Rhodopseudomonas palustris: one gene and its partner. Each later gene encodes a partner of the first gene's protein in a complex. Links are inferred from orthologs where the notes say so. Each region holds a gene or a part of one and is shown on either strand. Other genes may lie near its edges.

Evidence for each region.
Region 2: the proteins of mfd (region 1) and uvrA are in contact, whole or in part, in a crystal structure (PDB 4DFC), measured with the Escherichia coli proteins. The link is inferred for Rhodopseudomonas palustris from one-to-one orthologs.

What each region holds. Positions count from the first base shown.
Region 1 is NZ_CP041387.1:1,910,768-1,919,382, forward strand. Bases 2,420-6,510 are described here. They hold mfd (transcription-repair coupling factor), read left to right. Parts: upstream 2,420-2,791; coding sequence 2,792-6,310; downstream 6,311-6,510. Other genes in these bases: FLL57_RS08675 (succinate dehydrogenase assembly factor 2), read left to right, coding at 2,505-2,795. Also shown: FLL57_RS08665 (DUF502 domain-containing protein), read left to right, coding at 1-98; ATP-dependent DNA helicase RecG, read right to left, coding at 248-2,350; FLL57_RS08685 (GGDEF domain-containing protein), read right to left, coding at 6,663-7,895; FLL57_RS08690 (class I adenylate-forming enzyme family protein), read right to left, coding at 7,945-8,615. UniProt on the Escherichia coli protein: Couples transcription and DNA repair by recognizing RNA polymerase (RNAP) stalled at DNA lesions. Mediates ATP-dependent release of RNAP and its truncated transcript from the DNA, and recruitment of nucleotide excision repair machinery to the damaged site.
Region 2 is NZ_CP041387.1:2,066,053-2,071,374, forward strand. Bases 1,684-5,322 are described here. They hold uvrA (excinuclease ABC subunit UvrA), read left to right. Parts: upstream 1,684-2,032; coding sequence 2,033-5,122; downstream 5,123-5,322. Other genes in these bases: FLL57_RS09435 (outer membrane protein), read left to right, coding at 1,684-1,792. In the rest of the region: FLL57_RS09430 (single-stranded DNA-binding protein), read right to left, coding at 21-524; more of FLL57_RS09435, read left to right, coding at 1,052-1,683. UniProt on the Escherichia coli protein: The UvrABC repair system catalyzes the recognition and processing of DNA lesions. UvrA is an ATPase and a DNA-binding protein. A damage recognition complex composed of 2 UvrA and 2 UvrB subunits scans DNA for abnormalities.

The DNA of each region.
Region 1 (8,615 bases):
TCGCCGCCAAGAAGGCCCGCGATCCGGACGAGCCGGAATCGGCGTTCTCGCGTCGGCGGCTCAAGCCGCCCGAGAAGGCGTCCGACAAGGTCGATTAGTCAGACTCATCTCCACATTAGTCATTCCGGGGCGCTCACGCAGTGAGCGAACCCGGAATCTAGAGATGTTCTGCGTGCGACTACGTTCCACCAACTTCGGGATTCCGGGCTCGCGAGCTGCGCTCGCGCCCCGGAATGACGCTCGGTAACTAACCAGCTCCCAGCAGCGGGATTGCCTCGTCGCGTTCGTACAGATACAGCAGGCAGCGCAGCGCTTCGCCGGACGGGCCTTCGAGCTTGGGATTCTCCTTCAGGATCCGCAGCGCTTCGTCGCGCGCCTGGGTGATGAGCTGGGCGTGAACTTCGGAGCGTGCGATCCGGTAGCCGGGCAGGCCGCTCTGGCGGGTGCCGAGCACGTCGCCTTCGCCGCGCAGCTTGAGGTCTTCCTCGGCGATCCGGAAACCGTCGGTGGTATCGCGGATCACGCGTAAGCGCGCCGCCGAGAGTTCGCCGAGCGGCTCGCGATACAGCAGCAAGCACGTCGACGCCTCACTGCCGCGGCCGACCCGGCCGCGAAGCTGATGCAGTTGTGCCAGACCGAACCGTTCGGCGTTTTCGATCACCATGATGGTGGCTTCGGGCACGTCGACACCGACCTCGACCACCGTGGTGGCGACCAAGACGCTGATCTCGCCGCGCGCGAACTGGCCCATCACCTGGTCCTTGTCGCTGCCGCGCATCCGGCCGTGCACCAGCCCGACCTGGTGGTCGCCGAAGCGCTGTCGCAACGACTCGAAACGCTGTTCGGCGTCGGTGAGTTTGACGGTCTCGGATTCTTCCACCAGCGGGCAGATCCAGTACACGCGTTTGCCGACGGCGATGGCGCGGCCGATGCCGTCGATGACTTCGGGCAGCCGGGTGTCGGACAGCGTGCGGGTGTCGATCGGCTGGCGGCCGGCGGGCTTCTCGCGGAGTTCCGAAACGTCCATGTCGCCGAAGTAAGTCAGCACCAGCGTGCGCGGGATCGGCGTTGCGCTGAGCACCAGCACGTCGACATCGGCGCCCTTGCTGGTCAGCGCCAGACGCTCGCGCACGCCGAAACGGTGCTGCTCGTCGACCACCGCTAGCGCCAGCGATTTGTAGATCACGTCGTCCTGGATCAGCGCGTGGGTGCCGACCAGAAAATCGATCTCGCCGGCGGCGAGGCGCTCCAGGATCTCGCGGCGTTCCTTGCCTTTCTCGCGGCCGGTCAGGATCGCGACCTGCATCCCGGCGCGTTCGGCGAGCGGCGCGATGGTTTTGATGTGCTGACGGGCGAGGATTTCGGTCGGCGCCATCAGTGCCGCCTGCTTGCCGGCCTCGGCGACCGCCGCTGCGGCCAGCAGCGCCACCACGGTCTTTCCGCTTCCGACGTCGCCCTGCAGCAGCCGCAGCATCCGCACCGGTTGGCGCAGATCCTCGGCGATCGCCGCCGCGGCCTGCTGCTGCGAGGCGGTGAGTGCATAAGGCAACGCGTCGATGATCTTGTGACGCAGCCGACCGTCGCCGGCGTTGCGGCTGCCGGCCGGGCGGCGGAGCTGCGCCCGCACCAAAGCCAGCGCGAGTTGCCCGGCGAGCAGTTCGTCATAGGCCAGGCGCGACCAATACGGCCCGTCCGGCAGAATGTCGGTCGGCTGGTCCGGGATGTGGACGTGCTTCAGCGCTTCGGCGAACGAGGGAAACCGGCAGCGCCGCAGCACCTCGGGGCTGATCCATTCCGGCAGCGCCGGCAGCTTGGTCAGCGCCTGCGCCACCGCGCGGCGCAGCGAGCCGATCGCCAGTCCCTCGGTCAGCGGATACACCGGATCGATCTGCGGCAGCTTGGCGAAGGCTTCCTCGTCGACGACGCGGTCCGGATGCACGATCTGCAGCGTGCCGTCGTAGAGCTGGCCGGTGCCGGAGACGTAGCGCTTGGCGCCGACCGGCAGCAGCTTCTGCACATAGTCCGGCTTGGCGCGGAAGAACGTCAGCACCACGTCGCCGGTGTCGTCGCTGGCATAGACCAGATACGGCGCGCGGGAGCGGCCCGGCGGCGGTGCGCGGTGGCGATCGACCGTCACCTCCAGCGTCACCACCGTGCCCGGCACGGCGTCGCGAATCTTCGGCCTGGCGCGCCGGTCGATCACGCTGGTCGGCAGATGCAGCAGCAGATCGGCCAGCCGCGGGGTGTCGTCGCGGTCCAGCAGATAGCGGAACAGCTTGTCCTGTTTCGGCCCGACGCCGGAAAGGCTGGTGACCGGGGCGAACAGCGGATTGAGCAGAGCAGGGCGCATCGAACCAAGGCGGGTGGGATGGGCGGTGTCCGCAGGGTTGGCTGCATTTGCCGCCGATTGCAATGCGTCCGTGCGGGCTGACAGCGGCGATTGTGACGGCTATACCAGCCTCGCCCGGCACGTCCGGGCTTTTGGCGTTGAGGTGGATTTCGACATGACGGGCACCACACGGTCGAGCGGCGGGCTCGACGACCGCCGCAAGCGGCTGCTGTTCCGCTGCTGGCATCGCGGCACACGCGAGATGGATCTGATTCTCGGCCAGTTCGCCGACGCCGAGATCGGCACGCTGTCGGAGGCGGAGCTCGACGAGCTGGAGCGGCTGATCGAGGTCAACGACCACGATCTCTACGCCGCGGTCGCCGGCGGCGACACGCTGCCGGCCGAGTTCAAGGGCGGTCTGTTCGAACGGATCAAGACCTACGGCCATCAGGACGGCGCCGTATGAAGACTCCGAGCAGGTCGCCGGCGGAACAGCTTACGCCCGGCAAGGCGCTGACCTTCGCCAACGTCGCCGAAGGCGCCGAAGGGCTGATCATCGCCGATCTGGCCCGCGCGGTCGCGGCCAAGCCGAAGGCGCCCGCCGTCAGCCTGACGGTGATCTGCCGCGACGGCCCGCGGATGCAGCAACTCGCGCGCAGCCTCGAGTTCTTCGCGCCTGATCTCGAGGTGCTGCAGTTTCCGGCCTGGGACTGCCAGCCTTATGACCGCGTTTCGCCGCACGCCGGCATCCTGGCGCAGCGTGTCACCACCCTGGCGAAGCTGTCGCGCCTGACCGGCAGCGACAAGCCGCTGATCGTGCTGACGACGGTCAACGCCGCCGTGCAGCGGGTGCCGGTGCGCGAGATTGTCGCCGCGCAGGCGCTGTCGGTGGCCCCCGGTAACGTCGTGCCGATGGATTCGATCGTCGCGTGGCTCGAACACAACGGCTACAGCCGCGCCTCCACGGTGCGCGAAGCCGGCGAATATGCGGTGCGCGGCGGCATCCTCGACCTGTTTCCTGCCGGCCTCGACCAGCCGGTGCGGTTCGACTTCTTCGGCGACCAGCTCGAATCGATCCGCACCTTCGACGCCGAGACCCAGCGCACGCTGCACACCATGCGCGGCCTGGATCTGGTGCCGGTGTCGGAATTCCAGCTCGTCACCGAAACCATCCGCCGGTTCCGGATGGGCTATGTCGCCACCTTCGGCGCGCCGCACCCGGACGATCAGCTCTACGCCGCGGTCAGCGAAGGTCGCCGCCATCCCGGCATGGAGCACTGGCTGCCGCTGTTCCAGGAGCGGATGGACACGCTGTTCGATTACCTGAAGGCAACGCCGGTCGCGATCGAGCCGCAGAGCGAGGATGCCGCGCGCGAGCGCTTCAAGCAGATCGCCGACTATTACGACGCCCGCCGCGAAGCGATGGACCAGCCCGGCTCCGGCGCGATCTACAAGCCGCTGCCGCCGGATCAACTCTATCTCACCGACAGCGAATGGACCGCGCGGCTGGAAGGCGTGCCGCTGGCACGGCTGACGCCGTTCGCGCTGCCGGAAGACACCAGCAACGTCATCGACGCAGGCGCCCGGGCCGGCCGCAACTTTGCGCCGGAGCGCGCGGACGCCAACGTCAACGTGTTCGAGCAGCTTGTGGCGCACGTCTATGCGCTGCAGGCGGTGCGCAAGAAGGTCGTGATCGCACTGTGGAGCGAAGGCTCGCGCGACCGCATGGCGAGCATGCTGAAGGACCACAAGCTAGTCGCGCTTACCAGCGTCAATTCCTGGCGTACCGTGCAGGCGACGCCGCGCAACGAAACCATGCTGGCGGTGGTCGGGCTGGAGTCCGGCTTCGAGACCGACGCCTTTGCAGTGATCACCGAGCAGGACGTGCTCGGCGACCGTTTGGTGCGCCAGCGCAAGGCCAGCAAGAAGCTCGACAACTTCATCTCCGAAGTCACCAGCCTGTCGACCGGCGATATCGTCGTGCATGTCGAGCACGGCATCGGCCGCTTCGTCGGCCTGCAGACGCTCCAGGTCGGCGGCGCGCCGCACGACTGCGTCGAGCTGCACTATGCGAACGAAACCAAGCTGTTTCTGCCGGTCGAGAACATTGAACTGCTGTCGCGCTACGGCTCCGACGGCACCACGGTCGAACTCGACAAGCTCGGCGGTTCGGGCTGGCAGGCGCGCAAGGCCAAGCTGAAGAACCGCATCCGTCAGATCGCCGGCGAACTGATCAAGGTCGCGGCCGAACGGCATTTGCGCGAGGCGCCGAAGCTGCCGATCCAGCCGCAGCTCTACGACGAATTCTGTGCGCGCTTCCCCTACGATGAAACCGAGGATCAGCTCGCCGCCATCAACGCGGCGCTCGGCGATCTGGAGAAGGGCACGCCGATGGACCGCCTGGTCTGCGGCGACGTCGGCTTCGGCAAGACCGAAGTGGCGCTGCGCGCCGCCTTCGCGGTGGCGCTCGACGGCAAGCAGGTGGCGGTCGTGGTCCCGACCACGCTGCTGGCGCGGCAGCACGCCAAGACCTTCACCGAACGCTTCCGCGGGTTCCCGGTCAATGTCGGGCAGGCGTCGCGGCTGGTCAGCGCCAAGGAGCTGACCCAGGTCAAGAAGGGCATCGCCGACGGCACGCTCGACATCGTGGTCGGCACCCACGCGCTGCTCGGCAAGTCGATCAAGTTCAAGGATCTCGGCCTCGTCATCGTCGACGAGGAGCAGCATTTCGGCGTCACCCACAAGGAGAAGCTGAAGCAGCTCCGCGCCGAGGTGCACGTGCTGACGCTGAGCGCGACGCCGATCCCGCGCACGCTGCAGCTCGCCATGACCGGGGTGCGCGATCTGTCGATCATCGCGTCGCCGCCGGTCGACCGGCTCGCGGTGCGTACCTTCGTGGCGCCGCACGATCCCTTGATGATCCGCGAGGCGCTGCTGCGCGAGCGCTATCGCGGCGGCCAGGCGTTCTACGTCGTGCCGCGGATCGACGATCTCGCTGAGGTGAAGGACTTCCTCGACAAGCACGTGCCTGAGATGAAGGTCGCAGTCGCCCACGGCCAGATGCCGCCGGCGGTGATCGAGGACATCATGTCGGCGTTCTACGACGGCAAGTTCGACATCCTCTTGTCGACCACGATTGTCGAATCCGGTCTCGATATTCCGAACGCCAATACGCTGATCGTGCATCGCGCCGACATGTTCGGCCTGGCGCAATTGTATCAGCTCCGCGGCCGCGTCGGCCGGTCGAAGCTGCGCGCCTATGCGCTGTTCACGCTGCCGCAGCACAACATCACCGCGCAGGCGGAGCGCCGGCTCAAAGTGCTGCAATCGCTGGAGACGCTCGGGGCCGGATTCCAGCTAGCATCGCACGACCTCGACATCCGCGGCGCCGGCAATCTGCTCGGCGAAGAACAGTCCGGCCACATCAAGGAAGTCGGCTTCGAGCTGTATCAGCAGATGCTGGAGGAGGCGATCACCAACCTCAAGGCCGGCATCGTCGACGAACCGGTCGCCGATCGCTGGTCGCCGCAGATCACCATCGGCATGCCGGTGCTGATCCCGGAGGACTTCGTTGCCGATCTTGCGGTGAGGCTGTCGCTGTATCGCCGGCTCGCCGATCTCGACACCGACGAGGAGATCGAGAACTTCGCAGCCGAGCTGCGCGACCGTTTCGGTCCGCTGCCGGACGAGGTGCGCTATTTGTTCAAGGTGGCGGCGATCAAGGCGTATTGCCGCCGTGCCAATGTCGAGAAGGTCGACGCCGGTCCGAAGGGCGTCGTCATCAGCTTCCGCGACAACGCCTTCGCGCAGCCGGACAAGCTGGTGTTCTTCATCAAGCGCCACGGCGAAGCCGCCAAGGTGCGGCCCGACATGAAGGTGGTGTTCTTCCAGGTCTGGAAGACGCCGGAAGAGCGGCTGATGGGCACGACCGATATCCTCAAGCAGCTCGCCGACCTCGCCGAGAACCGCAAGGCGGCGTGATCTTTCGCCGCCACGTCATTGCGAGGCGGCGAAACCGACGAAGCGATCCAACTGTGTATGGGGCCTCTGGATTGCTTCGCCTTCGGCTCGCAATGACGGGGAGCGCGTTATCTGATTAGTGCGCTTCATCGATTGATTGATGCCAGGCTTGCCCTCCCCAAGGGCAGGGAGACCTCATCCTGCGGTGCCCGGCAAAGCCGGACGTCTCGAAGGATGAGAAGCCGCATGGCTTGTGGCGCATGGTTCGAGACGGCGCTTCGCGCCTCCTCACCATGAGGATTGTGCTTGTTGGGACTACGCCGAAGTGCGCTCCAGATTCAACTGAGAACGGACCACCTCTAGCCTGCGGCTCTCACGACGCCGCGCGGCGGCGGTCCTGCTGGACGACGCGGGTCAGGATGGCGCGGGCGGATTCGTCCGGCATCAGGGTGGCGACGCTGACGTCGGGATCGATCCGTGCCTCGCGCCGGGCGCTGTGCGCGGTCTGCTTGATCACGCTGCTGAGCCGGCGTGCGATCGCCTGGGCGTTGCGCAGGTCGGTCGCGGCGAACACCACCAGCAGGGTGCCGTCGGTCTGCAGCGTGCCGAAATCCATCTTGCGCATCAGCCGGCTGACAATCCGGGCGGCGTCGTGGACCGCGCGGCGATCGGCGCGGTGCAGGACGAAGCGCGCGACCGACAGGCCTTCGCCGCGAGTCTGGGCCTGATACACGGCGGTCGCAAAATCGCGCTCGAATGCAGTCTCGGTCAGCAAGCCAGTGCGGGGATCGAGCAGCCCGCCCGCGTCGAGCGAGGCGAGGGTGCGGGTGAGGCGGGCTTCGAAGGCGTGCTGGCGCACCAGCGGCAGCGCGGCACCGACGATCTGCGCCGGGGTGCCGTCGACGAATTCAAGGTATGGCAGCTCGACTTCCGGCTGCGGGGCCGCGACGCCGACTACGATCGGCAGGTGCCGAAACCGGGTATCCTCCGACAATACGGTGAGAAACGCATCGACCACGCGCGGGCTGAAACCTTCGGCCAGCACAATGCCGTCGAGGTCGCGGGCGTTGAGATGCTTGGCGGCGGCCTCGATCGACAATGCGCCGACCACCCCGACGCGTTCGCCGAGCGCGACCGACAGCGCCGGATAGGCCGCGCCGCGACCGATCAGCAGCACGGTGGCGTCCTGCAACGGGTCGTTGTCGGACAGCTCGGTGAGGCCGCCCGGATCGGTCAGGCGCCGCATCGCGGTGGCGTGCAGCGTCCGTACTCGCAGTGCCGCGCGCAGCCGCGGCGCAAGATGGATCAATTCGCGCGGATCGGCGCTGAACGGCATCGCATTGTCGGGCAGAGGACCATCCGCCCCGATCGCGATCAACGGTACATAGGGTTGCAGCAGCCCGACCTGGCGGGCGAGGGTCGCGAGCGCGCCGGCGGGCGCGCCACCATCGACGACCACGGCCGACGGTCGCAGCCGGCCGATCGCGTCAGCCGCATCGGAGCACGACGCGGTGAGCACCGGAAACAGTTTGGCGTCCGTCAGCGCAGCAAGGGTCAGCGAACTGTCGTCGCCGGTCACGACGAGGATAGGCGCGTGGTACGACATTCCAAGAACGGCTCCCGCAGTCGAGGCGGAAAACCGTAAGCGGTCGCTGTTAATGCGGCGTCAACGTCGATGCGCGGTTTTCATCGAGCTTCGGTGCGTCGCGGAAGGCTTCGACCATCAAAGGGTTTAGGCCGAGTTCTGAAAGTGCTTCGCGAGCTCTGGAATTGTCCTGCGCGCGGCCCGCGAGCCGGTAGCCGCTGAGCCGGTCCGGCAGCGCCGTCAGCAGCGCGCCCTGGCCGAGCCGCTTCGCCCATTCCTGCAGGTCGAGCGCCAGGAAGCGATAGCCGCCGACCGCCATCACCCCGGCGGGCGGTGCGGTGATGCACACCGCCCCGGTGGCGCGGTCGAGCCGCGCCGCGTAGCCGGTATCGACAAAGTCCGGCGGCGGCGCCATCGGGATCGAACTGTTGAGCGGCGGCAGCGGCGCATAGGCCGCGAGCGTCACCATCGGGCCGCGCAGCCCGAGCGTGCCCTTCGGCGTGATCAAGACCTCGCCCGCGGTCGAGCCGCCGGCATGACCGCGCGGCGCGGTGTGCGGTCCCGGCATGATCGCCGCCGGTGTGCCGTCCGCGGCACGCTGGGCGCCGAACAGGCCGGCTTCGCCGAACAGATAGATGTCGGTGAAGTTCGCCGGCGCGCCGATCCAGGACGGGCTGGCGCCGACCTGTTCGGGCGACCGCCACAGCCCGACCACGCTGCGCAGCGACGGCGCCTGCGCCG
Region 2 (5,322 bases), 150 kb from region 1 along the record:
AGCGTGCGAACTGAGCGCCGTCAGAACGGAATATCGTCGTCCATGTCGCTGCGGCCGCCGCCGCTGCTGGCCGGCATCGGCCGCCGTCCGCCGCCACCACCCGAGGGACCGCTGGAGCCGAAATCGCCGCCGGAATTGTCATCGCCATAGCCGCCGCCACCACCGCCGCCACTGCGGCCGTCGAGCATGGTCAGCGTCGAGTTGAAATTCTGCAGCACGACTTCGGTGCTGTAGCGCTCGGCGCCGCTCTGATCGGTCCATTTGCGCGTCTGCAACTGGCCTTCAATGTAAACCTTCGCGCCCTTTTTCAGATACTGCTCGGCGACCTTGCACAACCCTTCGTTGAAGATCACCACGCGATGCCACTCGGTCTTCTCCTTGCGCTCGCCGGTCGCGCGGTCGCGCCAGGTCTCGGAGGTCGCAATCCGCAAGTTGGCGATCGGACGCCCGTCCTGGGTCCGCTTGATCTCCGGATCGGCACCGAGATTCCCGACCAGGATCACCTTGTTCACGCTACCCGCCATCGACGTCTCCTCTTCAAATCATACTGACCGCGCGGCGCCCGCGACCCGGCCGGCCATCGCCAGCCTCCCGCTCTGCCGCTGCTCACGCCGAAACTCGGCGCGACGCCCGTTCCGGTCCAAGCGAATACGCTGTGGGCGGCGCCTCGCCCATACGTCCGCGAGCGAAAACGCCCGCCTCATGGGATTTATCCACCGGCGCGAATTCACGCAGTCTGTTCTATTTTTGTTCCGAAGTGAAGCGCAAAGTCGACATGCCGGCCTGGCTCCCATTTTTCCGCGTCCGCACCGCCCGAAGTAACACCAGGCCGCGACGGTAACCCGTTGTGAACAAGTTGCAATTTCCGACAATCTATCCCTGGTTTTAGGAACTGAATTTCACTCGCGACTGTTGCATTTTGGAGACGGCGCTTTGCTCGCAGCGGGGTTATGGTCCAGGGCGTGGAATTAAAGGGCGCTCGCGCTTCTCGCTCAGCAGAGGGACACTGCCGACCGAGAACCGGTGAAGCACAGACAACCGGAGAATTGCGATGAAGAAATTTCTGCTGGGGACTGTCGGTTTGATTGCGTTGGGTGTCGCGCCGGCGATGGCGGCGGATCTCGCGGCCCGCCCCTACACCAAGGCGCCGCCGATCATTCCGGCGATGTATGACTGGTCGGGCTTCTACATCGGCGCGAACGGCGGCTGGGGCAGCAGCCGCAATTGCTGGGACTATCTTGGCACCACGGCTGCCCCGTTCGCCGCGTTCGGCGAGGGCTGCCACGATGCGTCCGGCGGGACCGTCGGCGGTCAGATCGGCTACAATTGGCAGGTTGGAACCTGGGTGTTCGGCGTCGAAGCCCAGGGCAACTGGGCCGATTTCAAGGGCTCGAACGCAAGCCTGCGGTTCACGGACACGACCAACGAAAGCAAGGTCGATGCGTTCGGTCTGTTCACCGCCCGCGTCGGGTATGCCTGGAACAACGCGCTGCTTTACGTGAAAGGCGGCGCGGCGGTCACCAGCGACAAGTACACCACCTACCGGACCTTGGCTGGAACGATCATCGACGATGCCAGCGAAACCCGCTGGGGCGCCGCGGTCGGCGGTGGCCTGGAATACGGCTTCACGCCGAACTGGTCGTTCGCCGTCGAATACGACCACCTGTTCATGGGCGGTCGCGACCTCACCTTCGCTCCGACCACCAATGTCGACCACATCAAGCAGGACGTCGACGTGGTCACCGCGCGGATCAACTATCGCTGGGGCGGCCCGATCGTGGCGCGCTACTGAGTCTGCGCCGGCTGAATTCAGCCACGCTGCGAAGGCCGGCCTCGTGCCGGCCTTCTGCGTTTTGGGCCCGATCGACGACCGCAGCCGGCCCCGCCGTAACAATCCGGTTGATGGCGCGCGGAGCCTCTGGCAATCGCCTGTCGTTCTTCCTATGTTCCAAGCTCAGCCTCATCCGGCGTCAGCCCCGGTCGATCCGGCGCGCGCCCCAACCGGCGCGCTGCCGCGCGTCTGGACACCCGTATGGACGAAGTGATCAAGGCCAAGCGTCAGACCCCCGCGGCCTCGAGCCGGACCGCCATCACCATTCGCGGCGCCCGCGAGCACAATCTCAAGAACGTCGACGTCACCATCCCACGCGACAAGCTGGTGGTGTTCACCGGCCTGTCCGGCTCCGGCAAGTCGTCGCTGGCGTTCGATACCATCTACGCCGAGGGCCAGCGCCGCTATGTCGAGTCGCTGTCGGCCTATGCCCGGCAATTCCTCGAGATGATGCAGAAGCCGGACGTCGACCAGATCGACGGCCTGTCGCCGGCGATCTCGATCGAACAGAAGACCACCTCGAAGAACCCGCGCTCGACCGTCGGCACCGTCACCGAGATCTACGACTACATGCGCCTGCTGTGGGCGCGCGTCGGCGTGCCCTACTCGCCGGCGACCGGCCTGCCGATCGAGAGCCAGACCGTGTCGCAGATGGTCGACCGGGTGCTGGCGCTACCCGAAGGCACCCGCCTGTATCTGCTGGCGCCGGTGGTGCGCGGCCGCAAGGGCGAGTACCGGAAAGAACTCGCCGACTGGCTGAAGAAGGGCTTCCAGCGCGTCAAGATCGACGGCGCGTTCCACGAGCTCGCCGAAGCACCGACGCTCGACAAGAAGTTCCCGCACGACATCGACGTCGTGGTCGACCGGATCGTGGTGCGTCCCGACATCGGACAGCGCCTCGCCGAGAGCTTCGAGACCGCGCTGAAGCTGGCCGAGGGGCTGGCGGTGATCGAGTTCGCGGATGCGCCGCCCCCGCCGCCATCCTTCGAGACGCGCCCTGCGGGCGCTCCTCAGGATGAGGACGGCAAACGCGGCAAGCCCAAGAAGGGAGCTCCTCACCCTGAGGAGGCGCAAAGCGCCGTCTCGAAGGGTGAAGCCGCGGGCAAGAAAGTCGCCAAAATCCACGACAAGTCCGGCCCCGAGCGCCTCCTGTTCTCGGAGAAGTTCGCCTGCCCGGTCTCCGGCTTCACCATTCCGGAGATCGAGCCCCGGCTGTTCTCGTTCAACAATCCCTACGGCGCCTGCCCGGAATGCGGCGGCCTCGGCATCGAGCAGCACATCGACGCCGATCTCGTGGTGCCCGACAAGGAACTGAGCTTGCGCAAGGGCGCGATCGCGCCGTGGGCGAAGTCGTCGTCGCCGTACTACCTGCAGACGCTGACCGCACTGGCCAAGCACTACAAGTTCACGCTCGACACCAAGTGGAAGGACTTGCCGAAGAAGGTGCAGAACGTCCTGCTGCACGGCTCCGGCGACGACGAGATCAAGTTCTCCTACGAAGACGGCGTGCGCTCCTACGACACCAAGAAGCCGTTCGAGGGCGTCGTCACCAATATCGAGCGCCGCTTCCGCGAGACCGAGAGCGAGTGGGCGCGCGAGGAGCTCGGCAAGTACTTCTCCGACGTACCGTGCGACGCCTGCCACGGCCATCGCCTCAAGCCGGAGGCGCTGTGCGTCAAGATCGGCGGCAAGCATATCGGCGAAGTCTCTGAATTGTCGGTCAAGGCCGCCGGCGACTGGTTCGCCTCCGTGCCGAAGCTGCTCAACACCCAACAGAACGAGATCGCCGTCCGTATCCTGAAGGAGATCCGCGACCGGCTCAGCTTCCTGCTCGACGTCGGCCTCAACTATCTGACGCTGTCGCGCTCATCCGGCACATTGAGCGGCGGCGAAAGTCAGCGCATCCGCCTCGCCTCGCAGATCGGCAGCGGCCTCACCGGCGTGCTCTACGTGCTCGACGAGCCGTCGATCGGCCTGCACCAGCGCGACAACGCCCGGCTGCTCGACACCCTGAAGCGGCTGCGCGATCTCGGCAACACCGTGATCGTGGTCGAGCACGACGAGGACGCCATTCTGCTCGCCGACCATGTGCTCGACATCGGCCCCGGCGCCGGCGTCCATGGCGGCCACATCATCGCCCAAGGCTCGCCCGCCGAGATCATGCGCAATCCGAAGTCGCTGACCGGCAAGTATCTGACCGGCGAATTGTCGGTGCCGGTGCCCGAGCGCCGGCCGCCGAACCATCGCCGCACCCTCAAGCTGGTGGGCGCCCGCGGCAACAATCTGAAGAACGTCACCGCCGAGATTCCGCTCGGCCTGTTCACCTGCGTCACGGGTGTCTCCGGCGGCGGCAAGTCGACGCTGTTGATCGACACCTTCTACAAGGCGATCGCGCGCAAGCTGAACAACGCCAGCGAACCGCCGGCGCCGCATGACCGGATCGAGGGCCTCGAGCACATCGACAAGATCATCGACATCGACCAGTCGCCGATCGGTCGCACCCCGCGCAGTAACCCCGCGACCTACACCGGCGCGTTCACGCCGATCCGCGAGTGGTTCGCCGGCCTGCCGGAATCCAAGGCGCGCGGCTACGAGCCGGGCCGGTTCTCGTTCAACGTCAAGGGCGGCCGCTGCGAGGCCTGCCAGGGCGACGGCGTCATCAAGATCGAGATGCACTTCCTGCCCGACGTCTACGTCACCTGCGACGTCTGCAAGGGCAAACGCTACAACCGCGAAACGCTCGACGTGCTGTTCAAGGGCAAGTCGATCGCCGACGTGCTCGACATGACGGTCGAGGAAGCCGCCGAATTCTTCAAGGCGGTGCCGCGCGTCCGCGAGACCTTCAAGACGCTGCAGCGCGTCGGCCTCGACTACATCCATGTCGGCCAGCAGGCCACCACGCTGTCCGGCGGCGAAGCCCAGCGCGTCAAGCTCGCCAAGGAACTGAGCAAACGCGCCACCGGCCGCACGCTGTATATTCTCGACGAGCCAACGACGGGCCTGCACTTCCACGACGTCGCCAAACTGCTCGAAGTGCTGCACGAGCTGGTGGCGCAGGGCAACACCGTGGTGGTGATCGAGCACAATCTCGAAGTCATCAAGACCGCCGACTGGGTCATCGACCTCGGCCCCGAAGGCGGCGACGGCGGCGGCGAAATCGTCGCCTGGGGCCCGCCGGAGGACATCGTCAAAGCGCCGAGGAGCTACACCGGGAAGTTCTTGAAGCCGGTGCTGGAGAAGAAGGGGCCGACGAAGGCGGTGAAGCGGAAGACGGACGAGGCGGCGGAGTGATTTGACGAGGGGCTTATGGCCTGCAACGGGTTTAACCATCCCACAAATTGTCAATGCGACTTCAGAGGCGGACAACGGCGCTCTCGCCCGCCCGATTGGCATGGCTGGGTCCCAAGGATCGCACGCAGAGCCTTAAAGGGACCGACCTCACAATGCCCGGAATGCCACGCGCCGGTCTATTTTATACGCGGACGACATGG